One region of the Peribacillus sp. CSMR9 genome, then DNA from elsewhere that is predicted to be linked to it. Evidence: riboswitches for the same ligand, from Rfam matches in the RefSeq annotation. Region 1 holds a riboswitch; the other holds the start of a gene.
What was found. Region 1 has a riboswitch for cyclic di-GMP ahead of N9I19_RS07350 (anti-repressor SinI family protein). Riboswitches for the same ligand answer to the same signal wherever they lie in the genome.
Positions count from the first base shown of each region.

Region 2: another riboswitch for cyclic di-GMP. It lies ahead of N9I19_RS04690 (anti-repressor SinI family protein); the one in region 1 lies ahead of N9I19_RS07350 (anti-repressor SinI family protein).

Region 1 covers NZ_JAOPHO010000009.1:12,200-16,638, reverse strand. The annotation lists gene N9I19_RS07360 (hypothetical protein) at 93-230, opposite strand; gene purF (amidophosphoribosyltransferase) at 467-1,837, shown strand; gene N9I19_RS07350 (anti-repressor SinI family protein) at 2,243-2,371, opposite strand; cyclic di-GMP riboswitch class I at 2,390-2,473, opposite strand; gene N9I19_RS07345 (acyltransferase family protein) at 3,475-4,439, shown strand, end outside.
Region 2 covers NZ_JAOPHO010000004.1:79,966-84,404, forward strand. The annotation lists gene fliS (flagellar export chaperone FliS) at 1-2, shown strand, start outside; gene fliT (flagellar protein FliT) at 2-346, shown strand; gene hpf (ribosome hibernation-promoting factor, HPF/YfiA family) at 600-1,157, shown strand; cyclic di-GMP riboswitch class I at 1,849-1,933, shown strand; gene N9I19_RS04690 (anti-repressor SinI family protein) at 1,965-2,105, shown strand; gene N9I19_RS04695 (helix-turn-helix domain-containing protein) at 2,249-2,572, opposite strand; gene secA (preprotein translocase subunit SecA) at 2,993-4,439, shown strand, end outside.

The DNA.
Region 1 (4,439 bases):
TCAGCAGTTGAATACATGCAGTTCATTTGGTGTAAGATCCAAATGAAAAAAAACCAAAAAAAGGGGCGATTCCTCAGCCCCTTCGATACCCTCTATGATTGCCCCATTAAATAAGTCATCAATGAAATCAATACTAAAGTAATGGTGATATAAGTCCCGATAAAAATTTTCTTGCTTCTCTGTTTCTTTTCATAAACTTCCTCGAACGTAATGAATTTGTTTTTTGTCATCAAATAATCTCCTTTTATTTTGATGGCAGCTATCTGACATCGCCTTCCGCGAAGTCCCTTTGCTTGATCTTTATAGTTATATCGGCATACAACCGAAAACGTTTAGGTATTATTCACTATTTTCTCATGGCTGCAATTTTAAATCCATATCCATTTACCTATTAGTAAATAAAAAGGATAGAAATTCACCCTTTGCCAAAAATAACAAAAAGGACATCAACGAGAGGAAGAGAAAAATGGATGCAGAAATGCAGGAGAAATGCGGGGTATTTGGAGTGTTTAATCACCCCAAAGCAGCCGAATTAACTTATTACGGACTTCATTCACTTCAACACCGTGGTCAGGAGAGTGCAGGAATTGTGGCTAGTGATGGGAAATCATTCAGGAATCACAGGGGAATGGGATTAGTTACCCAAGTATTTTCACGGGACATCCTTGATGGGTTAAGCGGAAATATGGCCATTGGTCATGTACGATATTCAACTTCTGGTGAAAGTTTACTGCAAAACGCACAGCCCCTCGTTTTTAAATATAGCGAGGGGGACTTGGCTGTTGCTCATAATGGCAACCTCGTAAATGCAAGGATAGAACGGGATGTGTTACAACAGCAGGGAAGCATATTTCAAACAACAACCGATACTGAAATTATTGCCCACTTAATAGCTCGTTCAAGTAAAAAGCATTTCGCAGAAAGCGCACCTGATATGCTTAAACGTATCGACGGTTCATTTGCCTTGATTATAATGACTGAAAAACAAATGCTAATTGCCTTGGATCGTCATGGGTTACGACCGCTTAGCCTTGGGAAAATTGGCGAATCAATCATCGCCTCCTCAGAAACATGCGCTTTAAATGCGGTTGATGCTAAGTTCTGGCGGGAAGTTGAACCGGGTGAATGGCTTCTTATAGATGAAAATGGAATTCAAACTGGAAGATTTGCGGAAAAAGGTAAGGTTTCCCTTTGCTCCTTTGAATTTGTCTATTTTGCCCGTCCAGATAGCGTCATTCAAGGAAGAAGTGTCTTAGCAATCCGAAAGCAATTAGGTCAAATTCTGGCAAAAGAACATCCGACACAGGCTGATGTTGTCGTTGCAGTTCCCGAATCAAGCGTCCCTGCCGCCATTGGTTTCTCCCAACAATCAGGAATTCCATATGAAATGGGGATTATTAAAAACCCTTATGCTGGTCGTTCATTCATTGAGCCCACGCAAGAATTGCGCGAATTAGCTGTTCGACTGAAATTAAGCGCTGTGCAAGAAATCTTGGAAGGAAAAAGGGTGGTATTAGTCGATGATTCGATTGTTAGGGGAACGACAAGCAAGCGCATTGTCCAATTGATTCGGCAAGCAGGTGCCATGGAGGTCCATGTAAGAATTAGTTCACCTATGGTTAGAAACCCTTGTTTTTATGGAGTGGATATGCCAACTAAGGAAGAACTATTTGCCAACAAACACGAACACGAACGAGCGATGGGACAGGTTATCGGGGCAGATTCATTAGCCTTTTTAAGCACCGAAGGGTTATTAGAGGCAGTAGATGTAGATCTTGGAGAAACTAGCAGTCGCTGTATAGCCTGTTTTAGTGGGGCTTACCCAACTGATATTTGAAGGATATGGCAGGCACCACACAAAAACAACTGTCTTTGTGTGATGCCTAAAACCCCATTTTCCTAATATTAAACCCACGCTGTATTTCTCCTCCTGACAGCCGAACTCCTCGATCACCAATGAGTGTATCTTTTTATTCCGAGTCTTTAATTTCTTATCTTATAAGTTCATTATAATTTTGATCCAACCGAAAAATGACAACCATAAGGGCAGACTGAATAAAGTTCCCCATATGATTCCCTTCATAATATTTGCAGGTCCATCCATAATAAAAATCCCTCTCATATAAGTTGATTTTATTATTGTGTCCATGATTCATTGTTCAGGATACCCTTTCATATGTTTTTGGTAAAAAAGTCCATAAAAAAAAGACTGAATATCAGTCTTCCATAAAGTAAATATTTATTAACTCATTATGAACTTTTTATCTCTATTACCTACAATGAACTCCCGCACATCTTCAATGGATAATCCTAAATTTTTAGCCTCTAAAATTAAATAAACCCATTCTTCTAATTCATTTTTTGCTTTCATGACAAATTCCGCCCCATTTGTGGTAACTCAGCCGCCATAGCATTTAGCCTTAGACCTGTAATTTTGCGTCCCTACTTTTCAATAGGTTTGCTTTTCTCAAAATATTTAACATTTTATTTTCCCATTTAGTTTCATAGCGCTAAATTTGCGCTTTTACCTTTTTAAGAAGTCAACATCCCAAGATATTTTTTCTAAGCCTTTAATACTATATTCATGTTAATTATACTTTAAAACTAAAGTATTAATCATTAATACTTTTCGTTAATTTCTGCCAACATTCTACAAAATTCTTCAAAAAAATCGTCTTAAAACTAGGCAAATAGGGAATTTTTTATCAATCACAAACAACCTGAACTACCATTATAGAAATGCATTAATTTAACTTTCTTCGACGTTTATTAAAAACTTTCATAAAAATACTTCCTTCATCATGTTTTAAAAAACTTTACTCCAACTAATTTTAAAGGTGTCCATATTTCTCTCATTTGGTATAAAGGCATTAAAATTCATCCTTTCTTCTATTACTCATTAATTGAGATTTTGCTTTTAATAAATGATAAGTATATAAAAAGTAGAATTTATTATTTTACATTTTTCAATACTTTATTTAATCCTTCAATAGAATTGACAGGTTACTTCTAATCTAACGAACACGTCGTTCTTTATAACGAATATCCAAATTGAACTTACCATCTTTACATTATTATGTAAATCAGCATTATTGGTCTATTTGATAAACTAATTTGTATCCCTCTTAAGACTAATTAGCATCAGTAGCTTGAATGTTTCCTCTTTAAATCCATTACTGCTGGATGATCCGCAAAATCCAGACCTTAAGTGAATTAAGGGTAGAAACAATATCTACCCTCCTCGACAAAAGCCCGAAATCCCTTTTTCATAATCTGAAACTTCGATTTAACTTTTCAAATATTCTCCTTATTATTAAATACTAATAGTACTCCAATTAAACATTTAATAATGGGGAATTAGGATAATTTTGTTGAATTTTAACTTTTTTTGTCTAAATTTGTCTGTTTCAAAGAACTATATATACTTTATTAAGAACAAGTGCTATATTATAAAAAAATGATTCGGAGGAGGATATGACTAGAAGATATGAGGAATTGGACTCACTAAGGGGTTTAGCCGCTCTCATTGTGTTAATTGGGCATTATTTGATGGTTTACCCATCCTATTCAAATTATCAATACGATTCAAACAGTCCCTATATGATTTATTTGTTCAAGGAAACTCCTCTACGCCTTATTTTCAGTAGTGGAAATGAATCTGTCATTCTATTTTTTGTATTGAGTGGTTTTGTTTTGTATTTATCAGTTAATAGTGCTAAGTTCCACTATTCTACATATTTAATAAAACGAGTGTTTCGCATTTATATACCATATCTAGTGGCAATAAGCGTGGCTATATTGGCGAAAAGGCTTTTAAGCCATATTGATTTGCCTTTTATCACTGACTGGTTTAGTAAATCTTGGACAACTTTGGACACTCCTGCCTTATTATTAGAACATCTTTTGTTTATTGGTCAGTTCAATACAGACGCATATAACAATGTAATATGGTCACTTGTCCACGAAATGAGAATTTCAATTATATTCCCTGTACTGGTACTTTTATTTATACGAAGAAAGCTCAAATATTCATTATTATGGCTTTTTGTTTTAATTTTTTCTTCGACAGTGTGTTTATATTTATTTGGTTCTAATGTGGATATAACCAGCATTATTCTAAGTTTCCATTATAGTACTCTTTTTTTAATGGGAGCTATATTAGCAAAATATCGACATCCACTCTTTGCCTATACCTTTAAAATGAAAAAGATTGTAAAAACCTCATTGCTGATGTGGGCGATTATCTGTTTTATGTACGAAGGAATTATTGGCGAAGTGGATTTTTTAAACAATTATATTTTCAGGGATTATGTGGTCTCGTCCGGTGTTTGCATATTTATCACCATGAGCGTATCTTCCCAAAAAGTTTCAAGTCTCTTAAGGTCTAGAATGCTAACGTTTCTAGGGAAAATTTCATATAGCTTATATTTGTATCATCT
Region 2 (4,439 bases), on a different contig from region 1:
AATGATCATTCAAACATTTCATGATTTGACTGTTGAATTACTTGCCGTTTTGGAAGATCGGACGATTGCAGAACGTGAAGATAAAATAGAAAGGTTCACACAGCTGATTGACCAGCGGGATGAACTTCTTTCTCAAATCAAACCGCCTTTTACTGGTGAAGAGCAACAGCTTGGCCGTGCAACAATGTTACTTAACGAACAGGTCGATCGCATGCTTTATCTCCAAAAGCTGGAGATAAAGCGGGACATCCAGGAAATAAATAAGAAGAAAAAGTCATCTAATAAGTACACGAACCCCTATGAAAGTCTATCAATCGATGGCATGTTCTACGATAAAAGAAATTGATTACCCAGCCGTTTGGATTCCAAACGGTTTTTATGTTAAATATTTTTAAATTTTCTGTAAATAATTCGGGCTTAATTTTTTCTTTATTGCTAGGCATTTGTTATAATGAAGCTAGGGCAGACATCAACCCTTTCCAAAACCTTCCGACAATTGCTTCATAATTTCGACATATTTCATGATGTGTTTCTAAAGGGAACCGGAGGGGTATTGTAGAATCTAACTGTATAGTCTTAATTTAAGGAGGACTCACTTTATGAATTACAACGTACGCGGTGAAAACATTGAGGTAACTCCAGCAATTCGAGAATACGTCGAAAAGAAAATTGGCAAGTTAGAACGATATTTTAACAATACACCAGATGCAAATGTGTTAGTGAATTTGAAAGTGAACAATAATACATCCAAAGTCGAAGTGACGATCCCTATGCAGAATTTGGTTCTTCGCGCTGAAGAGGAAAATGCGGATATGTACGCTGCCATTGACTTGATCAATGATAAGCTTGAACGCCAAATTCGTAAACATAAAACGAAGGTCAATCGTAAGTTCCGGAACAACCTATCTCCGACTCCTGAGGCATTCGCCTTCAATACGGAAGTTGACGAAGTGGTGGATGAATTCGAAGAGGATACTGATATTGAAGTGGTCCGCAATAAGCGCTTTGATTTGAAGCCGATGGACAGTGAAGAAGCCATTTTACAAATGAATATGCTTGGTCACAGTTTCTTCGTATATACGAATGCGGATACTAACACAACGAACGTGGTGTACCGACGTAAAGATGGACGCTACGGATTAATTGAACCTAGTTAAATATATTAATCTTAGATCGAAAGCACAACCCAGCCTCTGGGTTGTGCTTTTTTTATACATTTTGGTAGTTTCCCATTACATTAATAGCCGATGAGTCCATATGTTTGCTGTTGATTATTTCATTACTATTTTACTAAAGTTAGATGGATATAATCAAAAGGTATAAAAAATGACTGTAATTAACGAACAATTCTTGTTCTTTAACGAGATAGACGTTTATTTTTACCTATTCAAATACCTCCAACTTTTGTACTATACTCAAGTTGTTAATTCTTTAAAGAGAACGAGTAGTTTCTTGCAAAAAAACATTTGATCAAGGTGCAGAGGGGGCATTTTTTATATCGAAACAATTGCCATAAATACCATAGGGCTTCCTTTAGCAGTGCCGAATATGGAAAGTGGCTTTGCCCGATCTGCGGTGAGGACTTAACTGTGCAAAAAATTGATTGCACCTAAAGAGAGAATTAATACGCCCATCGAATGGTTAATGAAGGCAGTATCCCCCATTTTATAAAAAAGCGAATATGAATAGGACTTTGATAATGATTGAATTAATATTAAATATTCCTAATATTGTAATATTTTGTCGGATAAAAGGTTTGCTTTTAGATAGTTTACCGACATAAAATAGCAATATATGGAGTGTGTATCCGTTATAATATGTTTAAAAGTAATGTATTTGGTAATAGTAACACGACAAAGGCAAACTTATTGGAAGATTAGGGCGCAAAGGCACAGGTCTAAGGTTTAGCGACTGCGATGGCTGGTCTGCCTGAAATACAAAGAGTATTTTAGGAGGTAGAAGAGGTGGCTAATGTGGAAATAGATCAAGAATGGGTAAAGTTGATTTCAGAAGCAAGGAGCTTGGGTTTCAAAAAAGAGGAAATTAGTGCTTTTTTTGAACGGGAAAGCCTTGAGGTTACATTAGAGGAGAACGATGGAAGTTGAGTACTGAAAAGGAGCGAGAACATCCCTATAAACAGTGGTTCAATTCATTAGCTGTTTATAGGGTTGTTCTTCCATGAGATTCTAGCAAGTCTAGTTCATTCAAGCTGTATTCTTCCGGATTATGTAGGTAGATTATTAAACTACTATTCTTCTTTATCTTTCCTCCATTTATTAAACTCGATGAATTCCCTGAATTGTTGTTTTGATACACCCGAATTCATAGCCTCCTCAACGATTTTCATCCAGTCAGTGTCCAAGTTTTCCTTATTTGGTGCATCGTAAAGAAGGGCATCAACAGGAATGTTAAGCACGGCGGAGATTTTTTCAAGAAATTGAATAGAAGGATTCGTTTGTAAGTTTCGCTCGAGCGAACTTAAGTAAGACTTTGCCACCCCCGCTTTATCGGCGAGTTCAGTCATGGACATTTTCTTTTCTTCTCGCAGTTTTTTTACACGTTTACCAATCATCAATACCACCTCGAAACATGTTCTATTTATCTTCTGCTTATAAGTTTGAGTAGCCCACATTAAATCATTCAAAGCATGGAGCCTGTAAGGTTTGATTACCTTGACATGCTATCGCTAGAGAAGGACACAGATCTAGTGATGGAAGGTTATGGATAGTTCTCAGTTGCATTTGGAATAGTGGGGAGTTTGCAATATATTTTTTATACTTCCTTTTATTTTAACAGTTTTACTCTTCATTTATCCATTGTTTTTCGCAAGAATTGTATTCAGGTCTATACCAGGTAAGTGACATGAAGTTGTACCTCTAGGGTAGAAGTGGTAAAATTAAGCGTGGATTGTAATAATAGAAGGTGTGTTTCTTCTTACTTATATGAATTTTGTTATTGAACGATCATTACCATAATAGAGGAGCGTTATTGAATGCTTAATATATTAAATAAAGTTTTTGATCCGAATAAGCGGGAAATAAAGCGTTTGGAAAAAATCGCTGATCAGGTCGAAGCGCTGGCTGATAAGACGGCTGCGTTATCGGATGAACAGCTGCGTGCCAAAACGGGTGAGTTTAAAGAGCGTTATCAAAACGGGGAAACAGTGGATGATCTGCTAGTTGAGGCTTTTGCGGTTGCGCGTGAAGGGGCAAAGCGTGCTCTGGGCTTATATCCTTACCGTGTTCAAATCATGGGTGGGGCATCGCTTCATGATGGAAATATCTCCGAGATGAAAACGGGGGAAGGTAAAACATTAACCTCCACCATGCCGGTTTATTTAAACGCGCTTACTGGTAAAGGTGTACATGTCGTTACTGTCAACGAATATCTGGCACACCGTGATGCTACTGAGATGGGTGTATTGTATGATTTCCTTGGCTTGACCGTCGGATTGAATTTGAACAGTCATTCTAAAGAAGAAAAACAAGAGGCGTACAATGCTGACATTACGTATAGCACGAATAATGAGCTAGGTTTTGATTACCTACGTGACAATATGGTGTTATATAAAGAACAAATGGTACAGCGCCCATTGCACTTTGCTGTCATTGATGAAGTCGATTCGATTTTGATCGATGAGGCGAGAACGCCCTTGATCATTTCCGGTTCCGCACAAAAATCGGCCCAGCTTTATATTCAAGCCAATGCGTTTGTGAGAACGTTACAAAAAGATACGGATTACACGTATGATGAAAAGACAAAAGGTGTTCAGCTGACCGAAGATGGGATGAACCGAGCTGAAAAAGCGTTTAACATCGATAATTTGTTCGATATTAGTCACGTTACTTTGAATCATCATATTAATCAGGCGTTGAAGGCGCATGTTTCCATGCATTTGGATGTGGATTATGTGGTCCAGGAAGGTGAGATTGTCATCGTTGACCAATTCACTGGCCGTTTGATGAAGGGCCGCCGTTACAGTGAAGGTCTCCACCAGGCGATTGAAGCGAAAGAAGGCCTTGAGATTCAAAATGAAAGCATGACTCTTGCGACGATTACGTTCCAGAACTATTTCAGGATGTACGAAAAACTTTCCGGTATGACTGGTACAGCCAAAACGGAAGAAGAGGAATTCCGCAATATCTATAATATGAATGTCATCGCGATCCCGACAAACAGGAATATCGTTAGGGATGACCGGGCAGATCTTATATACGCGTCAACTGATGGAAAATTCAAGGCTGTCGTGGAAGACATCGCCGAACGTTATACAAAGGGTCAGCCTGTGCTTGTCGGTACGGTTGCCATCGAAACATCTGAAGTCATTTCTGCCTATTTATCTAAAAAAGGGATCCCTCACGATGTTTTGAATGCAAAGAACCATGAACGTGAAGCGGAAATCATTGCGAATGCAGGTAATCAAGGCTCAGTCACGATCG